One region of the Lactobacillus sp. W8093 genome, then DNA from elsewhere that is predicted to be linked to it. Evidence: riboswitches for the same ligand, from Rfam matches in the RefSeq annotation. Region 1 holds a riboswitch; the other holds the start of a gene.
What was found. A riboswitch is a leader RNA that binds a small molecule or an ion and turns the genes downstream of it on or off. The one in region 1 is predicted to bind lysine.
Positions count from the first base shown of each region.

Region 2: it holds a riboswitch for lysine, as region 1 does, so the genes downstream of both, H3T47_RS00990 (ABC transporter substrate-binding protein/permease) here and lysA (diaminopimelate decarboxylase) in region 1, are expected to answer to the same signal.

Region 1 covers NZ_JACFRL010000002.1:54,726-71,416, reverse strand. The annotation lists gene H3T47_RS01635 (AraC family transcriptional regulator) at 1-306, opposite strand, end outside; gene H3T47_RS01630 (alpha/beta hydrolase) at 379-1,275, opposite strand; gene dapF (diaminopimelate epimerase) at 1,425-2,411, opposite strand; gene H3T47_RS01620 (aspartate kinase) at 2,432-3,784, opposite strand; lysine riboswitch at 4,066-4,244, shown strand; gene lysA (diaminopimelate decarboxylase) at 4,331-5,644, shown strand; gene dapD (2,3,4,5-tetrahydropyridine-2,6-dicarboxylate N-acetyltransferase) at 5,653-6,363, shown strand; gene H3T47_RS01605 (N-acetyldiaminopimelate deacetylase) at 6,368-7,507, shown strand; gene dapA (4-hydroxy-tetrahydrodipicolinate synthase) at 7,526-8,449, shown strand; gene dapB (4-hydroxy-tetrahydrodipicolinate reductase) at 8,449-9,207, shown strand; gene H3T47_RS01590 (aminotransferase class I/II-fold pyridoxal phosphate-dependent enzyme) at 9,220-10,410, shown strand; gene H3T47_RS01585 (aspartate-semialdehyde dehydrogenase) at 10,407-11,468, shown strand; gene H3T47_RS01580 (LacI family DNA-binding transcriptional regulator) at 11,628-12,617, opposite strand; gene H3T47_RS01575 (bifunctional 4-hydroxy-2-oxoglutarate aldolase/2-dehydro-3-deoxy-phosphogluconate aldolase) at 12,750-13,400, shown strand; gene H3T47_RS01570 (sugar kinase) at 13,406-14,431, shown strand; gene H3T47_RS01565 (GMP reductase) at 14,651-15,643, opposite strand; gene H3T47_RS01560 (adenylosuccinate synthase) at 15,839-16,691, shown strand, end outside.
Region 2 covers NZ_JACFRL010000001.1:203,790-220,480, forward strand. The annotation lists gene asnA (aspartate--ammonia ligase) at 1-595, shown strand, start outside; gene H3T47_RS00975 (NAD-dependent protein deacylase) at 716-1,420, shown strand; gene H3T47_RS00980 (DUF488 domain-containing protein) at 1,527-1,886, opposite strand; gene H3T47_RS00985 (DNA-3-methyladenine glycosylase) at 1,930-2,562, shown strand; lysine riboswitch at 2,691-2,867, shown strand; gene H3T47_RS00990 (ABC transporter substrate-binding protein/permease) at 2,976-4,601, shown strand; gene H3T47_RS00995 (amino acid ABC transporter ATP-binding protein) at 4,601-5,350, shown strand; gene H3T47_RS01000 (alpha/beta fold hydrolase) at 5,405-6,322, opposite strand; gene H3T47_RS01005 (hypothetical protein) at 6,524-6,895, opposite strand; gene H3T47_RS01010 (hypothetical protein) at 7,240-7,551, shown strand; gene H3T47_RS01015 (replication-associated recombination protein A) at 7,700-9,022, opposite strand; gene H3T47_RS01020 (SLAP domain-containing protein) at 9,183-10,706, shown strand; gene H3T47_RS01025 (hypothetical protein) at 10,916-11,686, shown strand; gene H3T47_RS01030 (BspA family leucine-rich repeat surface protein) at 11,754-13,685, opposite strand; gene H3T47_RS01035 (SLAP domain-containing protein) at 13,885-15,405, shown strand; gene H3T47_RS01040 (BspA family leucine-rich repeat surface protein) at 15,470-16,691, opposite strand, start outside.

The DNA of each region.
Region 1 (16,691 bases):
TTCAGGAAACATTTGTAATACTAAAGAATAAGGGAAAAGCAGGGTTAAAGCCAAATCATTTTTAGTGCTGTTAAGATTGCGCACGCTGTGAACAACTTGGGTATTAATAATTAAAATTTCGCCTGGTTGGGTTTGATAATCTACACCGCCGATGATAAAATGGTCAATTTTTCCCTTTAATGTAAAGCTCAGTTCAATACTTTGATGCCAGTGGGGAGGTACTTCTGAGGAGCCCGGGTATTGATGAACCTTAATAAAAACAGGCAGTTCATCTAGCTGCACCAACTCATGCTTGTCACTTGCCATGATGTTTTCTCCTTTACTAAAAATGGTCGAACTAAAAAAGCTACTAGTTCAACCAGTTTTGGTAATTATTATTTAATTGAGGTATTTACGGAAGAAGTCCACCTCATCTTCGTTACATTGCTTTGCCAACTCATCTTTTTGGTTAATGTGGAAAACATGTCCGCGAGGATTATTACTGTCCCCATAAAAATGTAGTTCGTGATAAATATTTTTGGCATGTAAGTATCCAGAAAGCATGTAGGCATTATCACGCAAAAAGTCATCGGTAGAGGTCATGATAAATAAAGGCGGCAATGCAGAAGTTAGAAATTGTTCTACATTTAGTTCTTCGTGTTTATTCATACGAATTTCGGGTCTGAAATAGGCCTCGGGTGCGCCGGCAATGGAATTAATTTCCGTTAAGAAGTAAGCGCCACAGTTTAAAGCTGCTGCTTTAATGGTCAAGTTGGGAACAGAATAGCCAAAATATTTACGGTATTCATTGTTAGTGTAAACTGCTAAAATTTGTTCACCCATTTGACCGCCTGCACTGTCACCAACTATAAAGACATTGTTTAAGTCAAACTGATATTTAGCCGCATTTTCTTTTTTGGCTACCCAATGAAATACACGGTTAACATCATCTAATTCGCCCGGATAAACAACGGCAGGTGCCAAACGATAATTGGCGTTGACGACTGCAAAGCCTGCTTTAGCTAGAGCTAAGCAATAAAACTGGTAAGTTTCCTTAGTGCCATATACCCAGCCACCACCATGGATATTGATAATAACCGGCAGTTTAGCATCAGTTCTTTTTTGGGGTAAATACACATCAAGAATCTGATATTGTTGATCTTGACCGTAAGGCACATTATCAAATCTTTCTACTTCAGGTATTTGTGTTGGCAAATCAGCGTCGCGCTGATCATCACCTTTTTTAAATTCTTTTCGCATTTCCTGCACTAATTTTAAATAATCTGGTTCTGCCATTTTACAGCACTCCTTTTTGTGAAATCGCTTTAACAAATATATTTTACTTCACTATTATGAAAAAGAAAGGCTATAAAGTCACTTCAAAATGGCTATTAAGCAGCTCAAATTTTTATTTTAGTACAATACTTTACTACCAAAATTACCCTTTACTTATTATGTGTTGCCATAAATTTCTGGTAAGCTTCATTTTCTGTAGTTGATGTAATCTTAAAGTTACTAAAGTCCAGCTGTTTTTCGTGTAATTCACCTTCTGTAACATCAATATAGTGCGTAACTGTAGCATTACCTATTAATTCTATCCAATAGCTATCTGCAGTCCGATGCACTTTAGTTTGAACAAATCCTCCGGGATTGGAGATAGTTAGTAACTGCCCAAAAAGGTGTTCCTGCGGATAAGTTAATGCGTAAACCAGACTTGCGGCTGACATGCCAGTGCCACAAGCATTGGTAAAACCCACACCCCGTTCGAAAGTGCGCACAAATAGATGATGTGCATTCAAAACTTGAGCAAAACTAACGTTTACGCCATCTGGAAAATAAGGGTTTTTCTGATTTAACCTTGTTCCCAGTTTTTCCAATAAGTTGCTTTGTAAAATGTTATTTGGCACTAGACTAATCAAATGTGGGTTGGGAACAGCAACTGCTGAAAATTTTAAATTAGGTGCAAATTCGGGAACCTTTTGATTAATTAACTCAGTAGCGCCTAAATTGGTAAACGGGAGATCAATTGCCTGAAAACTGACAGGGCTGATTTCAACACTGACTGCCTTAACGTCTTGAGCCCAATCCGGCTTGCAGCTGACACGCAAATCACTCTGCATAGTCTCAACTTTAAATGCTTCTTTATGATATTTTTGTGCTAAATAGCGGCCGACTGTCCTTAGGCCGTTACCGCACATTGAAGCAAAAGAGCCGTCAGCATTGATGACCTGCATTTTACCTAAAACTTGAGGATGGTGTGACTTGCTGACTACAAGCAAACCGTCCGCGCCATTTAATAAACCTGTGTCGCGTCTGGTTATTTGCTGTGCCAAGTTGACTAGTTCTTCTTTAGTTAATGGTGCTTTTAATTGGGTTTGATCAAGCAGAAAAAATTGGTTTTGCGAGCCATGAACTTTTTGTAGTTGTACCATAAAGTTTCTCCTTTAAATATTTACTTAAAAAATTGCTGATAAATTTCTTTAACTGCCGCTGCTGCGTCAGCTCTTTTAGTGCCCAGCATGATAGAAATACGTGAGGCACCCTGATTAATCATGTGGATTGCGACGTGTTTCTGCGCCAACGGCATTGTAATATTCTTCATTACGCCAATCTTGTTGCGCATTCCTTCTCCTACTACCATGATGATGGCATAATCATCAAACCATTCTAGTTGGTCAGGTTGCAATGCTTGTTGAATTTCAAAACACATTTGCTGGCGGATTTGCTCATTAAATTGTCTTTTGTCAAAAATAACAGTCAGATCATCAATTCCTGATGGCATGTGTTCGTATGAAATATTAAATTTATAGAAAATTTGTAATAATTTAAGTGTAAATCCAACCTCTTTATTTAGTAAATATTTATGTAAATATAATGCAGCAAAATGACTAGAACTTGCGACCCCAGTAATTATGCTTTGGGGATGAAAATCATGCTCGGGAACAATCATTGTTCCTGGTAAATCAGGGTGGTTAGTATTTTTGACATTTATGGGTACTTGACCTTCAATTGCAGGAATGATCGCTTCATCATGGAAAACCGAAAAGCCAGCGTATGACAGCTCCCGCAATTCGCGATATGTCATAACTTTAATTGCGTAGGGGTGAGTAATAATTCTGGGATCAGCGGCATATATAGCGTCGACGTCGGTAAAGTTCTCATATAAATCTGCTTTAATCCCCCGTGCCCAAATTGCGCCAGTGATATCTGATCCGCCACGGGAAAAAGTAGCAATTAAGCCGTCTTTGGTAATACCGTAAAAGCCGGGAACAACCAACACGTTATCTTTGTTAGACCACTTTTCTAAATTTTTGTAAGTTTCTGGCATCACTTGGGTGTCATTAGCGTTGTCAGTAACCATAAAGCCCGCTTCTTGGGGGTCAAGAAAGTAAGCTGGTAAATGATAATTTTGCAAAACTAAAGTCAAAAGTTGTGCGTTAAGTTTTTCACCGTGAGCTTTAAAGCCAGCCATTAAATAGTCTTGATTAGGGTAATCAGCTTTTGGCAAAGCAATTAGTTCTTGCAGTAAAGGTTGTAATAATTGTTCAGATATTTGAAAGTAAGCAGCAATATCATGATACCTAGACCAAATTGTTTTTACAGTTGAACTGCAATCCTCTTTATTAATTGTTTTATGTGCAAACTCAATTAATAAATCTGTTACTTTAATGTCATTTGAAAATCTTTTTCCTGGAGCAGAAGCTACAATTACTTTACGAGTCTGATCAGCTTTAATAATATTTACTACTTTTTCAAATTGCTCCCCGTCTGCAAGGGAACTACCACCAAATTTAACGACTTTCATGTTAATACCTTTCACAATTAAATTTAATTTTAAGTAATTAGTATTGCATTTTATCATTAAAATTTTAATCTTCAATCAAAAATAAAAAGAGAACTTTTGAAAATGAGCCATTTTGATTAACTGTTTTTAAGCTGTAAAAAGCCAAAAAACATTGCTACTAGAAGTTTTTTGGCTTGTAGTTAAAATGACATTTTTTTAAAATCATTGTCTTTATTTTAAAAACAAAAAATAATTCTGACTGAAAATGGTTGACAATGATTTTAATTAATAATAATATTTTAATAAATCGAAGAGGTTGCAACCAACAAAAGTAGCTGGTGGAGTTTCTGCAAAGGCTGAGAAACTAGTGAAAGGGGCGGTTGCCGAAGCATTAATTATTGCGGTAATTAATTAGCTGGGACGTAATCTAACAGGTTACGGACTGTCGCAATTTTATATTCGCGGAGCGCTATCGACAAAATTGATACCAGATAATAACTTGAAGGACTCTTTTGTTAGGCACGACAAAAGAGCCCTTTTTATTTTAAGAAAAAGGGAGAGACTTAAATGGCTGCTAATGATTATTATCAAACTAATGCTCAAGGTCACTTGGTAATTGGTGGGGTTGATGCACTAAAATTAGCAAAAGAGTTTGGTTCTCCATTAGTTGTTTATGACGTACAAAAAATCAAACAGCAATTTCGGGCTTTCCAAAACGCTTTTGCAAAAGAAAATGTGAATTATGCGATTAGTTATGCCAGTAAAGCATTTGCTACGATAGCAATTTACCAGGTAATTAATGAGCTGGGCGGACATGTGGATGTTGTTTCTGGGGGTGAATTATATACCGCGCTGCAAGCAGGTTTTCCTGCAGCAAAAATTAGCTTTCACGGTAATAATAAAACTGCAGCTGAGTTATTAATGGCTGTGAAAAATCATGTTGGCGTCATTATTTTAGATAATTTTACTGAAATTAAGTTGTTAGGCCAGATTTTGCAAGAAACAAATAGTCAGATGCAGGTAATGTTGCGGCTAACACCAGGAGTTTCTGCACATACTCACGAATATGATCAAACTGGTCAAGAAGATAGTAAATTTGGTTTTGATATTCGTTCGGGTCAAGCCGAGCAGGCCTTTTTACAGGTTAAAGCTAACGCGCAAATGGAACTAATTGGTCTGCACGCACATATTGGCTCACAGATTCTAGAGACAGACGGGTTTAAGCTGGAAGTTGAAAGACTTATGCAATTAGTCAAGGACTGGGAGCAAAAATATGATTACCAGCCGCGTGTTTTAAACTTAGGGGGCGGTTTTGGTATTAGATATACCGAACAGGATGATACTTTAACTGCTCAAACCTTCATCAGTCAAATAGTGCAGACAGTTAAAAAGTGTGTGCAAATAAGCCACTTAAAAATTCCGGCTATCTGGATTGAACCGGGACGTTCGATTGTCGGTGAAGCCGGTTATAGCTTATATACAATCGGTGCTCGCAAAGAAGTACCGGGACTGCTTCCTTATGTAGCAGTTGATGGGGGCATGGGTGATAATATCAGACCGGCACTTTATCAAGCACAATATGAGGCAGTACTAGCAGAAAAGCCACATGCAGAACCAGTAGAAACGGTTAGACTGGCGGGACGTTATTGTGAATCAGGCGATATTATTATTAACAAACTGAAAATCCCTAAAAGTAAACCGGGCGATGTAATAGCAGTTCTGGCTACTGGCGCTTATGGTTATAGCATGGCATCGAATTACAATCGTGTTCCAAGGCCAGCAGTCGTATTTGCAGAAAATGGTCAAGCACAGGTAGTAGTTACACGTGAAACTTATGCGGATTTAATTAATCATGATCGCTTTTATCAACCGAAAGGATAATTAAAAATATGAAAAAAATGTCGGCAACAGAAATTATTGATTTCATTGCTAATTCAACCAAAAAAACACCTGTGAAAGTATATATCAAGGCTGAGATGTCTAAGTTAAAGTGGCCTGAAAATTGCAAGATTTTTAGTGAAACTCATACCGGGGTCGTTTTTGGAGATTGGCAAGACTTGGGTCCTTTTTTAGAAAAAAACGCCGAGAAGATAACATATTATCAAGTGGAAAATGTCAGTCGGAATTCTGCTATTCCCCTGCTAGACATGAAGAACATCTCTGCCAGAATTGAACCGGGTGCCCTTATTCGTGAAAATGTTGAAATAGGCAAAAATGCGGTAATTATGATGGGGGCCGTCATTAATATTGGAGCAGAAATTGGCGAAAATGCCATGATTGATATGAATGCTGTTTTGGGCGGCCGAGCAATCGTTGGTGCGAACAGCCACATAGGAGCAGGAGCGGTAATTGCCGGAGTCGTGGAACCAGCCTCAGCACAACCTGTAAAAATAGGCAAAAATGTTTTGATAGGTGCTAATGCAGTAGTTTTAGAAGGAGTCCAAGTTGGTGACCATGCGGTAGTAGCGGCCGGGGCGGTAGTAACAAAAGATGTACCTGCAAACAGCGTCGTTGCCGGAGTACCAGCAAAAATTATTAAAATGCGTGATCAAAAAACTGCCTCTAAGACAGGAATTGAACAGGGACTAAGAAAGCTGTGAATTAATGTTAACTTCTGCGCAACTTATTAAAATTCGCCGTGACTTGCATCAAATACCGGAATTAGCGTTGCATGAATATCAAACACAAAAATATCTCTTGCAAGTCATTGGTAATTTTAACCAGAAAAATATTGAAATACGTACATGCCCTGAACTACCTACAGCTATATTAGTTCTGGTTCGGGGAAGTAAACCACAAAAAACAATTGGTTATCGAGCAGATATAGATGGTCTGCCAGTTCAAGAAAATACTGGCTTGTCGTTTGCTTCCCACAATCATGGTCAAATGCATGCCTGTGGTCATGACATCCACATGACAGTAGCGCTTGGAATTTTAGCTTATTTTTGTGACCAGCAACCGCAGGATAATTTACTTTTCTTTTTCCAGCCAGCTGAAGAAAGTGAAAGTGGTGGTAAAAAAGCTTATGAAGCTGGGGTTTTTACTGGTAAATGGCATCCAGATGAATTCTTTGCCTTGCATGTTACTCCCGACTTACCCACCGGCACAATTGGCTGCCGTTTAGGAACATTATTTGCGGGCACAACTGAAATCAATATTGACTTATATGGTAAAGATGGTCACGCCGCATATCCACAGCAAGCTAATGATATGGTAGTGGCCGCTGCTGCTTTAATAGAACAAATTCAAACAATTATATCTCGCAGTATTGATCCAATTGCAAGTGGTGTTATTACAATAGGAAAAGTTAGGGCTGGAACAGTTAGAAATGCAATTGCCGGTCATGCTCATTTAGAAGGAACTATTCGCGGGCTAACTCAAAAAATGATCGAAAGAATCGATCAGCGTCTGCGGGAGGTAACTCAAGGAATAGCACAAAGCTATAATGCTAAGGTTGATTTGCAGCTTAATCAAGGCGGCTATTGGCCAGTTGAAAATAATCCTCAAATTACAAGTGAGTTCATTAATTATATGAAGGAAAATACTCAAATTAATTACCAAGAGATGCAGCCGGCTATGACAGGAGAGGACTTTGGCTATTTGCTGGCACAAATTCCCGGTACCATGTTTTGGCTGGGCGTAAATGATAATTCCCAACTTCATTCTGCAACATTTAATCCGCACGAAGAAGCAATAGTAATAGGAATTAAAGCAATGGTGGGTTTTTTACTGAGTCACATGTAGCTCAAAAGGAGAAAAAACATGACTAATTTTGATAAGGCAGATTTAATGACCGCGATAATTACCCCTTTTAATAAGGAGGGAGAAGTTGACTATCCTGGTCTGAAACGATTAACCGAGCATTTACTCAATACAGGTAGCAATGGTTTCGTTATTGGCGGTACGACTGGTGAAACAGCAACCATGACCCATGATGAAAAAATTGCGTTGTACACTAAATTCGCTCAAATAGTTGATCACCGTGTACCTGTGATAGCCGGAACAGGCAGCAATAATACTGCCCAAACTGTTGCGTTTACGGAAGAAGTAGGACAAATTCCCGGTATTGATATGGCATTAGTAGTTGCGCCATACTATAACAAGCCGAATCAAAGAGGAATTACAGCTCATTTTCAAAAAGTAGCTGAAAATTCACCTGTACCAATCATTATTTATAATATTCCGGGACGAACAGGAATTAAGATTAGCAAGGAAACTCTGGTTGATTTATCGCGTAATCCAAAAATTGCTGGTGTTAAGCAGTGCTCAGATTTAGAAGACTTGGAATATATTGTTGAACATGCAGCCAATGACTTTTTGGTATATACAGGCGAAGACTTACAATCTTTAACGGCTAAAGTCTTGGGAGCAAAAGGAGTAATTTCGGTAGCTTCTCATATTTATGGCAAAGCTATGCGAGAAATGTATGATGACTTAGATCAGGGCAAAATTGCTGCAGCGGGTAAATTGCAAAGACAACTAATGCCGAAAATGCAAGCATTATTTATGTACCCCTCACCTTCACCGGTTAAGGCAGTTTTAAACGCTCAGGGTTTACCTGCTGGTGGCTGCCGGTTACCGATTGTAGATTTAAATGAGACAGAAAAACGGCAATTAGCTATTCATTTAGGTTTAGATGAAGCGGCTTTATTGCATGAACTGCCACTAGAATTAGGAGTAGATTAATGAAAAAAATTTTAATAGCTGGTGCCACAGGATCTATGGGCAGACAAGCAGTTCAATTAGTTGAAAAATTACCGGATTGTCAACTGGTAGCAGTTTTAGCACCCACAGCCTCTAGCAGTTCGGATTTCAAGCCTGACGTTAAGCGATTTGATAATTTAGCAATGGTTGATGTTGCAGCTGATGTTTGGATTGATTTTACTACTCCACAAGCTGTTTATAAAAATACCGAATTTGCACTCAAGCACCATATACGTCCTATTATTGGCACTAGTGGTTTAACTACTGAACAAACTGAAAAATTACAAGCAATTGCACAAAAAGAAAAGTTAGGCGGTATTATTGCTCCTAATTTTGGCTTGTCGGCCGTGTTATTAATGAAATTTGCGCAAGAAGCAGCCCGTTACTTTCCTGATGCTGAAGTCATTGAAATGCATCATGCTGACAAAAAGGATGCTCCGAGTGCTACGGCTATTACCACTGCCAAATTAATTGCTGCTAATCGTAATTCAGAAAACTGCTCTCAAACAGCAAATGATTCTCAAGCTCGCGGTGCGGATTATGATGGCATTCCCGTTCACTCTGTGCGGTTACCCGGCTATATAGCTCACGAGCAGGTGCTTTTTGGTGGTCCTGGCGAAGCTTTAACTATTAGACAAGACTCGTTTTCACGTTCTTCATTTATGCAAGGCGTGAAAGTTGCTTTAGATCAAATAATGAATTTATCGGAATTAGTGGTCGGTTTGGACCAAATTTTATAAGGAGAATAATGAATGCCACAATTAGCTGCTGATTTAACTCCAATTACCCACATACCTTTAGCACAAATTCCTGCTTCTGGTATCCGGGCTTTTGCTCAAAAAATTGAAAATGTACCTGATTTAATCAAATTGACTCTGGGAGAACCAGATTTGAATACACCTGAACATGTTAAACAAGCGGCTGCTCAAAGCATTTTAGATAATGATTCACACTACTCAGCTCAAAAGGGAACTTTAAGACTGCGGAAGGCAATCAGCAATTATTTAAAACGTAAACAAAATCTTTCGTATGATCCTGAAAGTGAAATTATTGCTACTGTCGGTGCAACTGAAGCCATAGCTGCAACTATGTTGGCATTGTTTCAACCGGGAGATCAAATCATTGTACCAACGCCATCGTATGCTCTTTATTTTCCGTTAATTGAGTACACTAAAGCCGAATTGATTGCCATTAATACTGCAGACACAAATTTTGTTTTAACTCCGCAAGTTCTGGAAAAAACTCTAACTAAGTATCCTAAAGCAAAAGCCATTTTACTGAATTACCCGACTAATCCCACTGGTAGGGAGTGCCCAGCCTCAGTTTTAGGTCAACTAGCTCCAATTATTAGGCAGCACCAGCTGTATGTGATTTCTGATGAAATTTATAGTGAATTGACGTATGATTTTGCCCATATTTCAATAGCTCAATATTTACCTGAACGCACTTTAGTAATTAACGGTCTTTCAAAATCTCATGCTATGACGGGTTATAGAATAGGTTATGTGACAGGTCCAGCTGCTTTAATTAGTTTAGTTGCCAAGATGCACGCCTTTTTGGTAACCGCACCCTCTAATCCTGCTCAAGCCGCGGCTGCAGAAGCCCTTGAAAATGGCGATCAGGATCCTGTCGAAGCACGAATAATTTATCAAAAAAGGCGTGACTATATTGTTGCTGCTTTGAATAAAATGGGTTTAAAAACGCATAAGAGTGAGGGCGCATTTTATGTTTTTGCCCAAATACCAGCAAGTTACGGTCAAGATGACGAAGCTTTTGCCTTAGATTTAGCACATGAAGCTAAAGTTGGTGGTACTCCCGGAAGTGCTTTTGGTGCTGGTGGAGAAGGATATATTCGCTTTTCATATGCTGCTGGCGATGAAGATCTGCATACAGCTATGAAGCGTATTCAAAAATTTTTAGCAGAAAAGGGCGATATTAAATGAAAGAATATGTAGTTGCAATTTTAGGTGCTACAGGCGCAGTGGGTCAACGCTTAATTAGTGAATTGGAACATGCACAAATTCCTGTTAAAGAAGTTAAATTGCTGGCTTCTAAGAATTCAGCAGGTAAAAAACTAAAATTTAAAAATCAAGAAATTAAAGTAGAAGAAGCACGGCCGGACTCGTTTAATGGTGTAGACTTGGTTTTATCATCTGCCGGCGGTGCGGTGTCTCAGAAATTGTTGCCTGAAGCGGTTAAAAGAGGAGCAGTGTGTGTAGATAATACCAGTGCTTTTCGTATGGCTAATGATGTTCCGCTAATTGTGCCAGGAGTTAACGATGACCAATTGGTTAACCATCATGGAATTATTGCTAACCCCAATTGTTCAACAATACAAATGGTGGCTGCGCTTTATCCACTGCACGTTAAGTGGGGAATTAAACAAATTATTGTTTCGACTTATCAAGCCGTTTCTGGTGCTGGTAAGGCAGCTTGGGATGAGCTGCTTCAACAAGCACAAGATAGGCTGAATAATCAAGAGACTGAAGCCAAAATATTGCCAACTGGATCTGCTAAAAAGCATTACCCGATAGCATTTAACCTATTACCGCAAATTGATGTATTTGAAGATGATGGTTATACACACGAAGAATGGAAAATGATTCATGAAACAAAAAAGATTTTGTGTAATGATCAAGATTCACAGCAGATAAAAGTTACTGCTACTTGCGTCCGGGTGCCAGTTGAAATTGGTCATGGCGAAACGGTTTATTTCGTTCTTAAAGACAAATCAGTCACTGCTGCTGCTATCCAGCAGGAAATTAAGAAGACTCCAGGACTGGTTCTACAAGATGATCCCCAAAACCAGATTTATCCACAGCCTTTGTTAGCAGCAGGAAAAAAAGAAACTTTTGTTGGGCGTATTCGCCCAGATCAAGAAAATCCCGGCGCATTCAATATGTGGGTCGTAGCCGATAACTTATTAAGAGGCGCCGCTAGCAATACTGTTGAGATTGCGGAATGCTTGGTACGTGATAACCTGGTTCAAGTTTTTAAGTAGCTATTTATATTAGCAGGCTAAAAAATGCTTTGTACTGTGCTTTTATAGTGTAAATTAGTCAGAATAAATTAACGAAAACCAATATTATATTCAATCTAAAAAAGCGTTGAGAAGATAAGTTCTCAGCGCTTTATTTTTTGAGTTAGATTTTGCCCCTTTTTAGTCTTTTTTAATAAAACTGGTTTTAACCATTGAAGTATGAGGTACGTTTTGTTTGTTTGCCAATAAATTAAGCATGATTGCACCAGCTTTTTGCCCCATTTTGTAAGGGTCTTGCAATATCATCTTAGCAGAGGGCCAAATAGACGAAATTAAGCTGGAATCCGCAAAACCAGAAATTTCTATATTTTTGTTGGGTAAAAGGTTAGCATGAATTAAATCTGGTAAAAATAACAAAAGCCACCGTTCTTCTAAAAAGAAAAGCACGGTTTTTTCTGCTTTTTCGGCCAAAATTTTTTCTAATTTAGCAAATATTTCCTTATGTTGGAGCATTTTTTCGTCAAGTTCAAAGATGGTAACTTGCGGATAAACAGCTTTAATACCTTTAAGACGCTTTTGCCTAGTCGAGGCAATTGCGATTGAGGATGAAAAAACAATTGCTTTTGTAAATCCATGTTGATAAAAATGCTGAGCAGCTTTTTTACTAGCTGCAAAATTTTCGCTTATTACTTGGGGCCACGGGGAGTCCTTTAATTGACGGTCAAGAATTACAATTGGCAAATCTCTCCGGACTTCAGATTTGATTTTAGCAACATCACTACTTAAAGGCTGTAATATTAACCCGTCATAAGTATTTAATCCCACCATATTAATTAGCTGTTTTTCTTTAGCTTGTTGAGAATCAGTGTCAAGCATTACGGTGGCGTAGCCAGCGCGTTCTAAGACAGAATTGGCTCCCTTATATAATTCGGTAGAAAACGAATCAGCTATATTAACAACAATGATCGCAATCATTTTACTTTTGTGAGTTATTAGCTGTCTGGCTGCAGCATTAGGAACATAATTCAGTTTAACAATTGCGTTTTTTACCTGATCAGCTGTTTCAGCTGACATTCGATTAAGTTGGCCATGTAAATAACGTGAAACTGTTGCAATAGAGACATTTGCCAAGCTGGCAACATCTTTAATACTTGCTGTTTTTTTCTTCATAATACCCTCGAATAATTGTACTAAGTTCATTATAGCAAATAACCAAAAACTGACGGGTCCGCGAAAAACGTCATTGAATTATTTTAGGTAAAGGTTTACCATAAGATAAAAAGAGTAATGAAAGGACTTACAATGCAAGAATCAGAAACACTTTTAGCTATCAAAAATGCGGGAATAGTTGCAGTAGTTAGAGGAAATTCTCCTGAAGAAGCTGAGAAAACTGCCAATGCCTGTATTAAGGGTGGAATTAAAGCGATTGAATTAACTTTTACTGTGCCTAATGCGTCAGAAATTATACAAAAACTAAGTACAAAATATGCTAAAGACACAGATGTTGTGATTGGTGCCGGCACAGTTTTGGATGCAGTAACTGCAAGAATTGCACTTTTGGCAGGAGCCAAATTTATTGTAGCTCCTACTTTTGACCAGAATACCGCATTTTTGTGTAATGAGTATCAGGTACCTTATATACCAGGTTGTATGACTGTGAGTGAAATTCAAACGGCTATGCGCTATGGTGCAGAGATTGTTAAAGTTTTCCCGGGAAGTACCATGGGACCTGGCTTTGTTAAGGCTGTTAAAGCACCTTTACCCCAAGCTAATATCATGCCGACTGGTGGTGTTAACTTAAGCAATATGCACGAGTGGTTCGAAGCTGGTGTCACTGTAGTTGGTGCCGGCAGCAATTTGACTGCAGCTGCTGCCAAAGGAAATTATGCGGCAGTAACTGAGCAAGCTAAGTTATATCGCAAAGAATATCTGCGAATCAAAGAAAATAGGTGATGGGTATGCAAAAGATTGTCACTTTTGGTGAAATTATGTTGCGTCTGAAGCCGCGTGAAAACGAGCGTATCATTCAAACAGATAGCTTTTCTGGTCTATATGGAGGAGCAGAAGCAAATGTAGCCGTATCACTGGCTCTATTAGGTGATAATGCTCAATTTGTTTCTAAAGTACCAGCTCATGCTATTGGTCAGGCAGCATTAGAAGCACTAAGTCGTTATGGGGTAGATACCAGTGAAATTCATCGGGGCGGACCACGCTTAGGAATTTATTTTTTCGAAAAGGGAGCCAGCATTCGCAATACCAGTGTAGTTTACGATCGCGCAGGAAGTTCTTTTGCTGTGGCGCCGGCTGAAGAATATGACTGGGACCAAATTTTGCAAGATGCAGGTTATTTTTACTTTTCAGGAATTACACCCGCGATTTCTTCTGCATTGCAAAAAGCACTTTTGGCGGCTTGTCAATATTGCGCAAAGCATGATATTAAGGTTATCTGTGACCTTAATTATAGGGGAAAAATGTGGTCGCCTAAGGATGCACAGATAGCAATGGCAAAATTAATGCCTTATGTAGATATTTGTCTTGCACATGATGAAGACTTTGAGGCGACTTTAGGGATCAAAGCTTTTGATAACGATATGAGTCATGGTATTGAGCAAAGAGAAACATTTATTCAAGGGATGAAAGAAATTTCGCGTAAATATCCTAAATGTCAGACAGTAGCCAGCATTTTAAGAGATATTCATTCGGTTGAAGATTCAAAGTGGACTGCTTTGATGGTTGATCATGGTGAGGTTTTTCAAGCACCAGTCTATCAAATGCATGTCTGGGAAGGTGTAGCTTCTGGTGATGCTTTTGGTGCCGGTTTAGTTCATGGCTTGGTGCATAATTTTTCTAAGGAAAAGATGCTTAATTATGCCTTAGCAGCCAGCGTCTTAAAATTAACTATTAGCGGTGATTTTAACTTAGTTAGTGATGCAGAAATTCAAGCGGTAATGGCTAAACAAGGTAATATGCGTGTATTAAGATAAAAAGTTTAATTAAATTCAAAATGCGTCGTATTAAGACCAAGAAATCTTAATATGACGCGTTTTTAGTTTTTTCTTTGTTAAAACTAGGCATCAAATAAATTAGAAGAAAATAAAAATCTCAGTACTGCCTACCTAACAATACTGAGATAAATCTCATTTTATCGAAAATAACGCCGTTTTACCATATAAATTGCATAATTTATCTCAAATTAGCTGAATTTATTTATCGCCATCCATAATTGTGTTTTTGACAATTACATAATCAACCAACTTAATTGAACTAAGATCTTTGCCACCGGCATACGAAATTGAAGATTGCAAGTCTTCCTGCATTTCTCTTAAAGTGTCGGCAATATGCCCCCTATAAGGAACAAGCATTTGCTTACCCTCAACATTACGATACGCCCCTTTTTGCACTTCAGAAGCTGACCCCCAATATTGCTTGTAAGTTTTGCCATTAATTTTAATCACGTTACCGGGTGATTCCTCATGCCCTGCAAGCATTGAACCGATCATGACCATGGTAGCGCCAAACCGAATGGACTTCGCTATATCACCGTTATAACGGATACCGCCGTCAGCAATTAATGGTTTGCTGGCTACTTTACTGCACATTCTTAAAGCGGCTAATTGCCAGCCACCAGTGCCAAAACCAGTTTTGAGTTTTGTAATACATGCGCGACCAGGGCCAACACCAACTTTTGTGGCATCTGCTCCTGCACCTTCTAATTCACGAACTGCTTCCGGGGTCGCAATATTGCCCGCTGTTAAAAAAGTATCTGGCAATTTTTCTTTAATGTATTTAATCATATCAATAACATAGATAGAATGACCGTGAGCTACATCAATCGTGATATATTCAGGCTTAATGTTTTCAGCAACTAATTGATCAATAAAGTCGTATTCACCTTTTTTAATACCGACAGATATTGAGGAAAATAAGCCTTTTTCGTGCATCATTTTGATAAAAGCGAGTCGCTTTTCCGGTTGGAAGCGGTGCATGACATAGTAGTAGCCGTTTTGTGCCAGCCAAACAGCTAAATCATCATTAATGACGCTTTCCATGTTTGCTGGAACAACCGGTATTTTAAATGTTCGGTTTCCAAACTTAACACTTGTATCCGCGTCATGACGGCTTTTAATTATTCCCTTGTTGGGCACAAGCTGAATATCATCATAATCAAAGGCTTCCATACTGAAATAATTGCTCATAAATAAATCGGCTCCTAAGTAAAATCTCTTTGCAAACGAAGTAACTATAATCAATAAAAGTTTTTTTGTCAACATAAAAATCGAACTATCAAAAATGTACCAGCTATAATAATTCGCATTTAAATTTGACTAAAAATCGGGAAATTGCTAGACTATTTACGTGATATTTGTAGAATTTTAATGAGGTGAATAAAAATGACAGCAGTTGCAGTTGTTGGTAGTCAATGGGGCGACGAAGGAAAGGGTAAAATTACCGATTTTTTAAGTAACGAAGCAGAGTACACTGTACGCTCAAATGGCGGTAATAATGCTGGTCATACTATTGAGATAAATGGTCAAGACTTTAAGATGCGTTTAATTCCATCAGGTATTTTTGCGTCAGATAAAGGTGCGGTAATTGGTAATGGCGTAGTTATCAACCCCGAGGTTTTATTTGGCGAATTAAAAAATCTGGAAGAAAAGGGAATTGACACTAGTAAATTGAAGATTTCCAATCGTGCTCATATCATCATGCCATATCATATTAAGCAAGATGAGTACCAAGAAGAAGCAAAAGGCGATCAGAAAATCGGTACTACTAAAAATGGTATTGGACCTGCCTACATGGATAAGGCTTCCAGAATAGGCATTCGAGTTTGTGATCTTCTTGAAAAAGATACTTTTGCAGCAAAATTACGTGCTAACTTGACTCAGAAAAATGACATTTTCACTAAAATTTATGGCAAACCGGCACTTGAATTTGATGACATTTTCACTAAGTATTATGAATATGGTCAAAAAATGAAGAAATATGTTACTGACACGTCAGTGTTAGTTAACGATGCACTAGATAATGATGAAAAAGTGTTATTTGAAGGTGCACAGGGAATTATGCTTGATATAGATGAAGGGACTTATCCTTTTGTTACCTCGTCAAATACCATTTCCGGTGGCATTGCCAGTGGCATGGGAGTAGGTGCTAATCGGTTAAAAACTGTTATTGGTGTCTGCAAAGCTTATACGACCCGTGTTGGTGCCGGACCTTTTCCAACTGAGTTATTAGATGAAA
Region 2 (16,691 bases), on a different contig from region 1:
AGAAACCCTTAAAAATACTGTTACTAAAATTTTTGCTGCAATTAAAGAGATTGAAGCTGGCTGTGCTTTCCGCTACCCTGCCTCTACTTATCGTTTACCAGAAAAACTTTACTTTATCACTACACAGGAATTAGAAGACCGCTGGCCAGACATCAGTCCTGAAGAAAGAGAAAACAAGATTGCCGCGGAAGAAAAGGCAGTCTTTATTATGAAAGTTGGCGACAAGCTGAAGAAAAGCGGCAAACCTCATGATGGTCGAGCACCAGATTATGATGACTGGCAACTAAACGGCGATCTGATTTTCTGGTATGAACCTTTAAAGCAAAAAATCGAGATTTCTTCAATGGGTATTCGCGTTAGTCCTGAAAGTTTGCACGCACAATTAAAAAAGGCTGATTGCCTTGAACGCGAAAAGCTGGAATTTCACCGGATGCTGCTTGACGGGGAATTGCCTTATACCATTGGTGGTGGTATTGGACAATCACGGTTATGTATGCTTTTGCTGGGCAAAGCTCACATTGGAGAAGTTCAAGCCAGCGTTTGGCCGCATGACATGATTACCAAGTGCCAAGAGCACGGTATCCAAATTCTTTAATAAACAAAAACCATGCTGTCAATAACTGATGGTATGGTTTTATTGCAATAACCCTATATGTTAGACAAAATCTTGTAGTAAACTAGCAGTAGCAGAACTAGTTTTAAGAAAGGCAAAATTATGATTGATTCTAACAAGATAACTGAGTTAAAAAATGATATTGATCAGGCGCGCCACGTTACTTTTTTGACCGGTGCGGGAGTATCGACCCATTCAGGTATTCCCGATTACCGCTCTAAAAACGGCATTTATGACGGCGTCTCTGAAAGTCCAGAAACAATATTGAGCGAAGAAACTCTTTATCAGCGCCCTGACTTTTTCTACAAGTTCGTCATGGATAATATGTACTTCCCTGACGCCAAGCCAAACGAAATCCACGAAAAAATTGCTGCTATCTGCAACGAAAAAGGCGATTTAATCACCCAAAATGTTGACGGCTTAGATACCAAAGCGGGTAATAAACACGTGACTGAATTTCACGGCTGTCTCTATAATATCTACTGCACTAAATGTCACAAAGCTGTTGACTACGCTGAATATGCTAAGTCCTACCGTCATGAAAATTGCGGCGGTATTATCAGACCAGGAATTGTTTTATACGGTGAAGCAATTAACGGCGACAGTTTAGCCAAATCTGTCAACGCAATGCAAAATTCTGATCTCGTAATTATTTCAGGCACCAGTTTTGTTGTGTATCCATTTGCCCAATTATTATCATATAGACAAGCCGGCGCCAAAGTTTGGGCAATTAATAAAACAGCTATTCCGGCAGAAGGAATTTCTGCTATTATTGCGGATGCACTAGATGTTTTTAAACAGCTTTAATTTAATTTTTTAAAAAAGCCTTTAAGCTATTTGAATTGCTTGTTTTCAGCATCCTAATTTTAACCATTGCTTTTCACTTTTTGCGTACTAAAAGAAAAGTCAAAAACTATAGTCTTTGTTCAACATATTCTTTGAGCACAACTGCCTGGTTGTGTTCTTTGTTTTTAGCACCATAAAGAAAAAGGACATCTTGTTCGGCAAGCTTGGCTTTAACCTGATCAACAAAAGCTGTGGTCGCTGGATTATGCTCCAATTCAGCAATGTACTTTTGCCTAAACTCAGGATATTTAGTATCATCGTGATTGAACCACTTACGTAATTTAGTGCTGGGACCAATTTCTTTGACCCACTCATCCAAATTAGCATCTTTTTTGCTTTTGCCTCGTGGCCACAGACGGTCAACTAAAATGCGGTAGCCAGCAGGCTGCTCATGTTCGTAAATGCGCACTACTTTTATTTTTGTCATGATAATATCTCCTTTTAGTTTAAGTTTACTACACGGAAGAAAAATGAATTATTCAACTTATTTTACTAATAAACCAACTGCTGCTATTACTAAAGACTTAATCGGCAGACCATTAACATATAATGATGGTCAGAATATAATGGGTGGCTATATTGTGGAGGCTGAAGCATATTTAGGGGTCAAAGACAAGGCAGCACATTCTTACGGCGGTCATCGCAGCCCAGCTAATGAAGGTCTTTATCGCAAAGGCGGAACCATTTATATTTACGCTCAAAGACAGTACTTCTTTTTCGATGTCGCAACGCAAGAATATAATGAGCCGCAAGGAGTTTTAATCAGGGCTATCGAACCAGTCTGGGGTATAGAGCAGATGATTAAAAACCGAGCCGGCAAAAATGGTGTGCTTTTAACTAATGGTCCTGCTAAAATGATGCAGGCTTTTGGCATTCATGATAAAAAATGGAATTTACACTTCTTAACTGCTTCCCCTTTTAAAATTGACTTGGATAACAGTCACAAAAAACTGGCTAAGGAAATTAAAACCAGTGCCAGAATTGGTGTTAGTCAATCTGAATTAGAATGGGCTAACAAAAAATTACGTTATTATGTTGCCGGTAATCCCTATGTTTCTAGAATGAAAAAGAGCGCTTATCAGACAGATAACGGCTGGCGGTAAGAGCAGCTTGCAGAAGTCTTTTAAAATAGTAAAAGAAAATAAATGAGATAATTATAAAATATTTTTTAAATAAAATTATTGACAAGTCACTCTTAATAGCCTATTATTTTTCTAAGTTAAATAATTTCCAATGCAATAGAGGTCGCGGTTGTTACGAAACTAATCTGAGTGAGCGAACACTTTGAAGGTTAGCGTAAGAATTACCGCCGAAACAAGAATGTTGTTCGTTTCAATCTTCTTGTTGGGCTGCAAGAGAATATTTTGCAGACTGTCCCGGTTAGTCCCCGGGGAGCGCTATATGATTTGTTCTAATAATAGATTATAACCTCGTTGTTTTGTGTAACAGCGAGTTTTTTATTTACGCTTTTATTGTGTTGGCTTTATTTGAAACATATTTTGTGGAGGTTTTCAAAATGAAGTCAAGATTTAAGTGGTTGGCTACCTTGGTTGCCTTATTCACTTGTTTAGGCATTGGGGCTAATTTTAGCCTGAATGAAGTTAGTGCCAAAAAGGACGGCGGTACGCTCAAAGTCGCCATGGAAGCTAATTATCAGCCGTACAATTGGACACAGACTAATAATGCCAACGGTGCTGTGCCAATTGAGGGCTCAAAAGAATACGCCAATGGTTATGATGTCAAGATTGCTAAAATCCTTGGGCAAAAATTACACAGAAAAGTCGAAGTTGTTAAGACTGAATGGGACGGTTTACTTCCTGCTTTAACCAGTGGTAAAGCCGATTTAATTATTGCCGGCATGAGCCCAACAGCTGAACGTGAAAAAGCCATTAATTTCTCTCAGCCATATAGAAACAGTACTTTTGTGGTAATTACCAAACTTAACAGCAGATACGCCAACGCTAAAAAGCTGACTGACTTTAAGGGTGCAAAATTAACAGCGCAACAAGGTACTTTCCACTATGATTTAATCAAGCAGTTAAAAGGTGCTAAGAGACAACCGGCTATGCGCGATTTTGCGGCAATGCGGCAAAGTTTAATCTCCGGCACCATTGATGGCTATGTTGCCGAAGACACTGAATCAACTTCCTTTAAGATGGTTGATCCTGACATTAAGTCAATTCCTGTCAGCAAAATGGCTGGTTTTCATGCTACTAAGGAAGAATCTGTTACCTCAATCGGAATTGCCAAGCCTAACAAGGCTCTACTAAAGAGTGTCAACCAAATTTTAGCTACTATTCCTCAAGCAAAAAGGGTTAGGTTAATGACTGAAGCTGTGAAGCAGCAGCCTAAAACTGATAGTGATAAAAAAGGTAAAAAGGCTAAGTCAGAACCTTGGTTAGTATCTATGTGGCGCCAATATGGCGGCATGATTTTAAACGGTATCGGTATGACCTTACTTTTGGCTTCAGTTGGTACTATTGCAGGTTTCTTTATCGGTTTGGCCGTTGGTATTGTGAGAACTATTCCTACACCAACTACCAGTGGTAAAAGATGGCTGCTCAAGTTTGTCAACTGGCTGCTTTCGGTTTATATTGAGATTTTCCGGGGTACGCCAATGATGGTGCAAGCAGCTGTGATTTACTATGGTATTGCCCAATTCTGGCACCTGAATATTGACAGAACGGTCGCCGCACTAATCATTGTTTCGATCAACACTGGAGCGTATTTAGCAGAAATCATCCGCGGCGGAATTATTTCTACACCCGAAGGTCAGTTTGAAGCAGCCAGTGCGTTAGGAATGACCCACAACCAGAGAATGTGGCATATTATTCTGCCACAAGCAATCAAGAATTGTCTTCCTTCAATTACTAATGAATTTATCGTTAATATCAAAGATACCTCAGTTTTGAGTATCATCTCCGTATCAGAGTTGTTCTTTGTTGGTTCAACTATTGCGAGTCAGACATTTAAGTTCTTCCCAACTTACCTGACAATTTCTGCTATCTACCTCATCTTGACCTTTACCATTACCAGAATATTCAACTTAATTGAAAAACACCTCCAAGGAAGTAAGAATTACAACTTAATGGCAAACCAAGTTCAAGTAGGCACACCAAAAGACATGGAGGCTAAGAACTAATGACTGAAACAAACGAAACTATTTTAAGTTTAAAGCACATCAAGAAAACATTTGGTGAACACCAAGTTTTAAAAGATATCTCTTTTGACATTAATAAAGGTGAAATTGCCACCATTATCGGTCCTTCAGGTGGCGGTAAATCAACTACTTTGCGCTGTATCAATCTGCTTGAAGAACCTACTGCCGGTGAAGTTGATTTTCATGGTGAAAATGTTTTGGCACCAAACTACAATCGTAATATTTATCGTGCTAAAGTCGGCATGGTTTTCCAACAATTTGACTTGTTTGAAAATAAGAATGTTTTAGCTAATTGTATGGTAGGTCAAGAGTTAGTATTAAAACGGTCAAAAGACGAGGCGCGTAAAATTGCGCTTGCTAATCTGAAAAAGGTAGGTATGGAGCAATACGTTAATGCTCGTCCCAGCCAACTTTCAGGTGGACAACAACAACGGGTTGCGATTGCCCGGGCAATCTGCATGGATCCTGAAATTTTGTTATTTGATGAGCCTACTAGTGCTTTGGATCCAGAAATGGTCGGTGAAGTTTTAAGCGTCATGAAGAATCTGGCTACTACTGGTTTAACGATGATTATCGTAACCCACGAAATGGCGTTTGCGAAGGAGATTTCCGACCAAATGTTTTTCATTAGCGATGGCGTAATTACTGAACAAGGCACGCCAGATCAATTATTCAATCACCCGCAAAATGAAAAAACCGTCAAGTTTTTGAGTAATTTTCAGAATAATTAATAAGGCCTAATTAAATATAAAAAAGCTGGCAAATCTACGTGATTTGCCAGTTTTTTAGTTTGCTTGTGGCTCTAAAAGTCCAATAATTTCCTGATTAAATTTAGTTGGCTCCTCCCACTGCGGGAAATGACCGGAATGGTCAAACCAAATTATATTGCACGGACTAGTAATTTTAGCAGCATATTCTGCAGTCAATTGCGAGGACACATGGTGGTCATGCCTGCCCTCACAGAAGGTGATGGGAACGGCAAAATGCAGGATATTTTCAAAATTAACGTCCATCAGTTCTTCCCAAAAATATTGAATTGATTGCTTCGATCCCTGCAAGCGATGAATTAAGTCTTTAAAAGAATAATCTTTAGCAGATATAAAAGGACCAATTAATTTGCGGTAGTTTTTAGCGCCGTAGATTGAGCCGCCATAAGCCACAATCATTTTAGTTAATTTGAGACTGGCTTTAGTTGGTTCATGGACAAAATCAAGTTGGTCAAGTTTGGCAGTGTTTTTCATTTTTGTTCGTAAAAAAGCTTTTTGTAAAGCAATATTCTTTTTCATATTAACGACTTGACCAATTCCGATATATTCCGTAACCAGCTCTGGATACTTTTGAATAAAATAGAGTCCTAAAACTGTGCCCCAAGAATGACCCATAATAATCAATTTATCTTGTTTTAACCGTTTTAATAAATAAAGCACAAACTGATGAATATCTGCCAAGATGGTATTAATGGACAAGTTTTCTTCAGGTGAAAATTTGTAATACGATAGTCCGCTGCCCCTTTGTTCCAGATTGACAAAGATAAAATGATCTTCTAGTTCGCTATTAAATTTTTTAGTCAGGGGGATGCAGGCATCACCCGGTCCACCATGCAAATATAAAATGATTGGTTTCCGGCCTTGCTTTGAACTAATTGAAAAATAAAGTTTAGTGCCGTTAATTTCTACGTTTTCTATTACTGATGTACTACTCATTTTTTGCCTATATTCATATAATCTCTTGTTATTATGCATACACTGCTACTTTATTTAAGTATATTATTAATGCAGCTAACTTGTAAATTGCAAATTATGTTTACAAGACTAACGCAATTTTTATCAAAAAGTCTGACGAACTTTACGCTAGAAAAAAGTACCAAGCAGTATAGTTGCCTGGTACTCAAATCTTGTTAAATTTTACTCATTTTTACCTTCAGCTTGGTAAAATTTAGCCCGATTAATTAAATAGTCAAATAAAAGCACACAGATTAGATTTAAGACAATAATTAAGAGTATCAATAATGGGTGATCTTCTTGCTCATCTGTCATATTCAATAAATATAAAGTTTCAAAACTAATAGGTGCACCTTGTAATGCCATAAAATAAAATAAATCATTTTCGACTTGCTTAGTAAATGTTTCTTCTTTTACTTCAAAGCAAGCTGTAGCAATTATTGTTATGACGAACGCACTAATTGACCATATTAAGTTAAAATTCGGCTTATTGGAGAAAAAAAGCGTTATTCCAAATGGACACAACAATAGTAAAGCAGCTCTTGCTAATTTCATTTTCATCTTATTTCCCACAGCCTTTCTTTTTTGATTTATTTTAATTATTTTATTATTTATAATTATAAATGAAATGTGGTATTAATCAAAGGCTCTATTAGTCACTGCAGTTGTTCCGTCAGAAAAATCAGCTATTACATCTGTTTTAGATTGGTCAAAAATCAGCTTAATTTATCTCTAATTAAAAATTTTACAATTTAATATTTATGTACTAACCTATAAGTAATTATTATCATTGATATAAATAAAAGTTTAAATTATAACTGTTTCTTGTATCTGTGAAAAATTTAATATTGCTTTGTGCATAATAAATCTTGGCAATATCATGATTGGAGCTATTAATAATGACCAAAAAACAGACTAAGATGAAAGAACAACTGTTATCAGATCATCTATATAAAGTTGTATGGCTTATTGCATTAGGCGAATTCTTGTTGGTTTTAATCCTACCGTTTTTCAAATCTCTTGGTTTAAGCGTTGGCGCTTTGGGTCTCCTACTATCAGCTTTGTCAGATGTATTGACAACATTTTTTCAACACAAACATATTACCTTTATTATAAGTTTGGTTTTGGGTTGGCTATTAGCTCTAATAATTAGTGTTATTCTGTTTTTTTACATTATGTGGGCTTCAGGCAACATGGTTTTCGTCAAATAATGAATTTAAATAAATATTGCCACAGAAAAGAAAGAGCACAAAAACAGGCAAACCACTTAAATTGTGGTTTGCCCGCTTTTTAGTTGATGCTCAAATAGCAGTGTCCCGGAAATTAAAACCAATGAGGCTAGACTTTAAAAGCTGCGCGCTAATCATCGTATTCTTTGTGCCATTCTTTAATCTGCTCCAGCCTCTTTTTAAAGCGGTCTTCATGACCCTGCGAGGTTGGCAAATAATATTCGTGTCCTTCTAAACTCGGTGGCATAGTTTTCATTGTCGTTAACTTGTCTTTAGCATAATGCGCGAGCTGGTAACCTTTACCATAGCCCAAATCTTTCATTAACTTAGTCGGAGCATTGCGAATCTGCAAAGGTACTGGTTCATCAATCGTCTTCTTAACATCTTCTTCAGCAGCTAGTCTAGCCTTATAAACCGCGTTTGATTTCGGCGCAAGCGATAAATAAATCACTGCTTCCGTCAAATGCACATCACATTCCGGCATCCCTATAAATTGACAAGCCTGAAAGACGTTGACCGCTACATTCAGCGCATTAGTATCTGCCAAGCCAATATCTTCACTGGCAAAGCGCACTAGTCTGCGTGCTATATAAAGCGGATCTTCTCCCCCTTCAAGCATCCGCGACAGCCAATAAATTGCCGCGTCCACATCGCTGTTACGCATTGATTTATGCAAAGCGGAGATGATATTGTAGTGTTCTTCTCCGTCTTTATCATACAGGACCGACTTTTGGGTGATTAATTGTTCAAGACTATCCATAGTCACAGCAATCGTATTGCCAGTTTTATGACCGTTTAAAACTGCCATCTCCAGCGTATTTAAAGCAGTCCGAGCATCACCGTTGGCAAATTTGGCAATGGCTTTAATCTCCTGCTCACTGATTTTGACGGTTAACTTGCCAAAACCGTTAGGGTTGTGCAAAGCGTTTTGCAATAACTTAATGATATCTTTGACTTCAAGAGGTTTTAAGACAAAAACCTTGCAGCGTGAAAGCAGCGCCGAGTTAACTTCAAAGGAAGGATTTTCGGTCGTAGCACCAATTAAAATGATACTGCCACGTTCAACGTAGGGTAAAAAAGCATCTTGTTGTGCTTTATTAAAACGATGGATTTCATCTACAAATACCAGCGTTTTTTGCCCCACTTCGTGTTCAGCTTCTGCCTGCTTCATAATTTTGCGAATTTTAGTAATGCTGCTGTCAACCGCACTAAAATTAAAAAAGCTCGCTTGACTCTGCCGGGCAATTATTTCAGCCAAAGTCGTTTTACCGACTCCCGGTGGTCCCCAAAAAATCATTGAGGAAACCTGGTCATTATCAATGATTTCGCGCAAAATTTTTCCCGGTCCCAGCAGCTGTTCTTGTCCTACAAACTGATCTAGATTTTGGGGACGTACGCGGTTAGCCAAAGGTTCATTTTGCCCACTGTTTGCAAATAATGATTCTTGCTTCATCATTACATCTTCTTTATTTACTTCTTAACACTTACTAGCCTAATTATACAAGTATTTGTCCGCTAGCAAAAATAAATGAACATCTGTTTGCTCTGATTTTAATAACTAGTTTACGTTATAATTATATTAGGTACAAAATCACATATAATGAGGTGAAAATATGAATTTTTTCAAGAAAGTTGGCATTGGCTTAACAGCCCTGGCCCTATCCACCACTCTATTTTTGCCATATACCGCTAACCTCCAAACAGTAGAAGCTGCTCAGAAAGCCAAAGGAAAAGTCACGCTGCTTGAGAGCGATTATGTTTACAACCCGTCAGGCCATAAAATAAAATTGAAGCAAAATCGGGGTACACATAGCTATAACATTCCTAACGGCTTTAGCGCTGATCCCAAAGGCTATTTGATTACAGAAATGATAGTTTATGATGATGACAGTAGAACCAGTTATCCCTACTACGGCACTAAAAAAATTAACGGACAAAAATTTTACCACTTGGGGCATAACTATTACATTAATAGTGCTAATGTTTTAAAAGTCAATGGGCGCAATATCACACAAGGCAAATTGACTATCAAACACGATGCACTGATTTACACCAAGACTGGCAAAACAACGGGAAAGAAACTAAGAACTAATACAGTTGTTAAGTACCAGGGAAAAGCTAAGACTGCTACTAAAACACCCAAATATTTTTACTACCTTAAGGATGTCGCAAGGTACTTCCAGCCCAAATACGTACCTGCCCACAAAATAAAAGGAAAATATTTTTACTCCTTAGGACATAACAGTTACATTAAAGCAGCTAACGTCGGCTATATTAACGGTCACATTGCTCGCTATAACGGTGTTTCGTCAGCGACTGTTCTTAAGAACACCGCCAACATAACGGTAAATTATTCTGCCGTTAAACGTAAACTGAAAAAAGGACAGAAGATTAAACTTGATTTAACTGTTATTCCTTACCAAAATGATGGCTTTGAGGGTTATCTTTACAGACTGCACGACTATCCGGATGAATATGTTGATGAAAACGATGTTAAATTGAAAAAGAATTTGCCTATCATTGACTATCGCGACTTAGTTTATACTTACGTTACGCCAGTGACAGACAACAGCGTTGAACTTTATGACACATCTGGCAAGACAATTGGTAAACGTATTATAAAGCCGCAATACAGTAATCTAACAGTTGATGGCTTAATGTATCTCTGGGTACCTGAGGAAAATAAGGCGGAACTGTTTTATCATTGTTTAAATTACAGTGACGCTAGTGTGATTGATGCCAACCAACCAAACTCGGTGCCAAATTCAGAGCCAACTTACCCTGCAAAAAAGCAAGCATTAATCTATGGCAATAACTTTATTAAGGTGAACGATGTGAAATACGTCAGTGGGTTAAAGCTAAAAGCACTGAATACGATTGAGCAGGCTGAAAATGGGCAAAAGATTGCGACAGGAGCTGATAAGCAGAAACTACTCACACTTTTTAATGAAGGAAAAGATCTAGCACAAAATAGCGCTTATCATAATCTCATGTCTAATTATGATTGCGCCTTAAGAAACGCTTCTGCTATTTTAAGGTCTGATAAGGCAACTGTCACACAGGTAGATGAAGCTGTTTGGTATGTTAAAACCGCTAAAAAGCAGCTGACAACTATGTCTACTCCGCCGGGTGATTAAATGTCTACTAGTCAGAGCAATATTAGTTTTACAAAAATAGTCCAAGCAAATATAATAGACAATATGTAGAGCCTGGCAAAAACGAGACTATCAGTTTGATGCTGATTCATTAGCTACTAATTATTAAAAAACAGCTATCAACTGACAAAAAGTTGTGATAGGCTTAGTAATAAAGGTTATTGAAATCAAATTTAAAGGAGTAAACTAAAGTGAAATTACATAAAAATATTATTGTTGCAGCTGTCGCGGGTATTACCGTTTTAGCGCCAATTATTAGTCAAACTTCAGCTGTTTTAGCAGATGTGGCTGCAACTAATCAAACAAATACTAATACCAACACTAATACAAATAATCCAGATACAAGTGCAACAGATAAAACTGAAACTCCTGTAGCTGAACCAATTTCGCAACCTATCCAAGATAATGATCCCGAACCTAAGACCAATATCCACAAAACTAAGAAAACTTGGTCAAAACGCCATCAGAAAGCAAATAATTATTTCAATAAGAATGTCAAGAAGGGCCAAAAGTTAACGAATAAGACTAAAAAATTAGCCTTTTACAAAAAGGTCTTGAAGCATTTTAAAAATTATAAGACTAAGTATGCCAAGACTTTCAAGAATTATCTTAACGCTGAAATTAAGTGGTTAAACAGACAGATTAAATTGGAAAATGTTCCTACTACTAAACCATCAGGTGATTTGAAGCCACAACCTGTGCAAAAGCCAAAGAAAGCAAAAGCACCTAAACAGCATGTTGGATGGAGTGATGTTGTAGAATATGGTGATTATTTATACGATTATCACTATTACAAGAAACATCCACAGGTTGATACATCATTAATTAAAAGCGATATTAAAGCTTTGAAGAAACGAGGGTATAAATTTAATTCTAATCTATCTGATAGAGGCCATGAAGCACATAACAAGAAACTGGCAATTCGTGACGCTGAACTTATTAATAAAGGCAAATTAAAATAATCTTCAGTGCCCTCACTAATAAAACAAAAGACTAATTCGCAGTTAAAGCGAACTAGTCTTTTTTATATTATTTAAGTTTGAACCCTTTAGGCAGCTGCGGCTTTTTGCCATTATACATGACATAAGTTTCCTTGGGACTCTTTTTAGCCGAATGGTTATACAGTTTTAGCAATTGTTTTGCAGTATATTTTTTGCCTTTAGGTTTTCTAATTGTCCCTTTACCCACTGCTTGGATATGTTTAAAACCTTTGCCTACTCCCGAACTCTTACGTAAGCGGTAATGCCCAAGTTTGACAACAAAACCTTTAGGATTGCCAGCGTTGAGCAAAATCTGACTGTTATGAATGTTAAAATAGCTTAAATCAACTCCAACTAATTTTTTATCGTTTTCAAACATTATAGTTGAAGATTTTAATTTCGGTAAATGCCAGCCACTTAAATTCACATACATCAGATTAGTACAATCATTAAACATCCCAGTCGTACTAGTAACATTAGTCATTCTGAAATGCGAAAGATCTATGCTAACCAAACTCTTATTATCAGCAAACATATAAGTCATGTCTTTAACATTCTCAGTATTCCAGCCATCCAGGTTCAAATTGGTTAAAGAATAATCTCCAGTAAACATCCCCCACATGGTGGTAACTTTAGCAGTATTTAAATGACTTAAATCTAGACTTTCTATATTAGGATCTTCCGCAAACATTTCCCGCATATTGGTTACATTTGATGTATCTAAATGATTCAAACTTATACTTTTTAAATTAGGATTTTTCGCAAACATTTCCCGCATATTAGTTGCATTTGACGTATCTAAATGATTCAAATTTATACTCTTTAGATTAGGATTTTTCGCAAACATTCCTCTCATGTTTTTAACATTATGAGTATCAAGTTTGGCTAGATTTAATTGCTCTAGCTGTGAAAAGCCTTCGAACATGTATGACATGTTTGTGACATTCGCCGTATGCAATTTGCTCAAGTCAACATCCGTTAAATTAGGGCAGTCAGCAAACATATACGACATATCTGTTACCTTATTGGTGTCCCAATTGTCTAAAACTAATTTTGTTATTTTGCTTGAAGCAAACATATTTGACATCTTAATAACATTACTGGTATCTAATGAACTAAGATCCAGAGTCTTTACCCCAGTTGTTCCTGAGAACATGTATTCCATGTCTGTAACTTTACTAGTATTGAGTTTGGCAAAATCTAAATTAGAAATATCAGCCCGCTCAAACATTCCTGACATATCATTCACATTGCTTGTATCAAGGTCAGCAAAATTAAGATTTTGAAGTTTGGTTAGACTAAACATATTACTCATTTCAGTAACGCGACTGGTGTTAAAACTACTCAAGTTAATGCTTTTGGCAGTGCAGCCATTAAACATATAATCCATTTTAGTGACATTGCTAGTATTAAAACTGCTCAAATCTAGCGTTGATAGTCCTGTAGACTCAAACATTCTACTCATATCAGTTACTTTATCAGTTTGAAAGTGACTTAAATCAAGCTCAGTCAGAGCCTGATCCATATCAAACAAGCCACTCATGTCAGTGACTTCACTGGTGTCAACTAAGTCCAGTCCCTTAATGTCTTTCAAATTATTTAGCTCGCTAAACTTATATTTTGAATCTGCAGGAAGTTTTACGGGGGAGGCAAAAACAATATGGGTAATATTATTCCCCCAACTCCATTCTTCATTAAACGGGCGACTCGAAAGAGTGCTATTTTTCTGAGTTCCTTTAATTGTCAGGGTTCTGGTAACAATATCATAATTCCAGCTGCAGTCACCATCTTTGCCTGACCAAATACCTGGTATTTCTTGAATATCATTATTCACTTGATCGCTAGCATCAGGTTTATTAGTTGCAGCAGAAACCGGCTTAACAGCAGCTGCCATTAAGTTCAGACCACAAAAAGCAAGACTGCTGCTAATACCAACTTTTTTAACTAAACTTAAAATTTGTCTTGAATGGTTATGATTCATTATCATGACCTCCTTTTCATTAACTTAATTATAAGCCGTTTCAAACCCAAAATATAATTTTCCTAGTTGTTAAAAATAATGAAAGCCAGGCAAATCCATTAAATTCACCAGATAAAATAAATTTGAGTTTCATTTTGGGTTACGATAACATTAAATTATAAGCTCATCTTTGTAAGGTCATAATTTGTGAGGTCATAATATGAAACGCTTTAAGAAAATTTGTATTGGACTAACAGCCTTATTATTAACTGCTGGTCCATTATTGCCAAATATCACCAATTCCCAAACAGTAGAAGCTGCTCAAAAAGCCAAAGGAGAAGTTACGCTGCTTAAAAACGATTATGTTTACAATCCGTCAGGTCATAAAATAAAATTGAATATTTCTCACGGCTTTACCGTTCCTGAAGGTTTTAGCGCTGATTCCAAGGGCTACGTGATTACTGACATGGAAATTGATGAATACAGCGATGGCAGAACCAGTTATTCCTACTACGGCACTAAAAAAATTAACGGGCAAAAATTTTACAACCTTGGACATAACTATTACGTTAAAAATGCCGATATTTTAGAAGTAAAAGGTCATAATATTAAAAAAGGCAAACTAGTATTAAGTCACAATTCATTGATTTACACCAAGACTGGCAAAGCAACTGGTAAGAAATTAAGAACTGATGCAATTGTCAAGTATCAAGGAAAAGCTAAGACTGCTACTAAAACACCCAAATACTTTTATTATCTTAATGATTTAGACAGATACTTCAAGCCCAGATATATACCTACTCATAAAATTAAAGGGAAATATTATTACTCTTTAGGACATAATCGCTACATTAAGGCAGCTAATGTCGGCTACATTAACGGTCACATTGCTCGCTACAATGGTGTTTCGTCAGCGACTGTCCTTAGGAACACCTCCAGCACAACGGTAAATTATTCTGCTGCAAAGCGGAAACTGAAAAAAGGACAAAAGATTAAACTTGATTTAACTGTTATTCCATACGAAATTGATGGCTTTGAGGGTTATATATACAGATTGCACGATCACCCAGATGAATATGTTTCAGAATACGAAGTTAAACTGAAAAGGAACCTGCCTATTATTGATTACAGTGACTTAGTCTACACTTATGTCACCCCATTAGCAGGCAACAGCGTTGAACTTTATGATACTTCCGGTAAGGCAACTGGCAAGCATATCATGAAGCCGACACATAGTAATCTGACGGTTGATGGCTTAATGTACTTGTGGATTCCTGAGAAAAACAAGGCGGAACTGTTTTATCACTGTCTAAATTACAGCGATACTAATGTGATTGATGACAAGCAACCAAATCCGATACCAGATCAAGATTCAGTAACCCACAGTAATAACCAAAAATTAAACTATGGCAATAACTTTATCAAAGTCAGCGATGTTAAATACGTCAGCGGGTTAAAGCTGAAAGCACTTAATACGATTGAGCAGGCCAAAAATGATCAAAGAATTGCAACGACTGCTGACAAGCAAGAATTACTAGCACTTTTTAATGAGGGCAAAGATTTAGATCAAAACGCTAAATATGATACGGATCTAATGAATAATTATGATAGCTCCTTAAGTAATGCCTCTGCCATAATAAGATCTGATAAGGCAACTATCGCCCAAGTTGCTGAAGCTGTCTGGTATGTTAAAACTGCTAAAGAGCAACTGACAACCATGTCTGTTCCTCAGGGCGATTAAATCTTTTAGACTAATAGAAAAAAGCTAATTCGTTTTTAATAACGAATTAGCTTTTTTGTCTTATCTATTTAAGTTTGAACCCTTCAGGCAGCTGGGGCTTTTTGCCATTATACATAACATAAGTTTCTTTAGGACTCTTTTTAGCCGAATGATTATACAGTTTTAGCAATTGTTTTTCCGTATATTTTTTGCCCCGAGGCTTGGTAATTGTGCCTTTGCCAACAGCTTGGATATGTTTAAAACCTTGACCTACTCCTGAACTCTTACGTAAGCAGTAATGCCCGAGTTTGACAACAAAGCCTTTGGGATTGCCAGCATTTTTCAAAATCTGACTATTATGAATATTAAAATGACTTAAATCAACTCCAGCGAGCTTCTGATCATTAGTAAACATTTCCGTTGAATCATACATTTTTGGTAACCGCCAGCCACGCAGATCAACAAAAACAAGATTATCACAGTCCATAAACATTTCGCTGACCCTAGTAACTTGGCGTGTATCCCAAGTATGCAGGTCAAGCTGCTCCAGACTTTTTGCACCTTTAAACATCCTAAGCATATCAGTAACTTTGCTGGTATTAAAGTGCCTCAAGTCAATGTCTTTTAGACTGCTGTCGCCACTGAACATTGAATTCATCCAGCGTACATTCTTGGTATTCCAGCCCGTTAAATTGAGTTTAACCAAAGAACTGTCTCCAGAAAACAGCGAGATCATATTAGTAACGTTGCTGGTATCAAAACTACTTAAATCCAAACTAGTAACAGCCGGATTGTCTGCGAACATTTCTCTCATATCTTTAACTTTACTCGTATCAAAGTGACTGAAATTTAGCTGATCCAAGTGAGCGAATTTTGCAAACATCCCCGCCATATCTGTAACATTACCAGTATTAAAGCCACTTAAGTCAAGTTTAGTTAAGTTAGAACACCCTTGAAACATATTTTTCATACTGGTAACTTTTTTGGTGTCCCAATTAGCCAAGTTTAAGTGAATAACTTTACTGCCCGAAAACATTTCCGCCATATTAGTCACTTGACTGGTAGCAAAATTACTCAGATCAAGACTTGACAAATTTTGGGTACTGGAAAACATATCGGACATATTATTAACTTTTCTGGTATCAAAGTGCTTAAGATTTAGTTCAGGAACTTTTATTCCAGCAAACATACCAGCCATGTTAGTGACATTACTAGTATCAAAATTAGCCAGATTAAGTTCTGCCACATCGCTATCCGCAAACATCTCTGCCATATTGGTCACTCGGCTGGTAGCAAAACTACTCAGA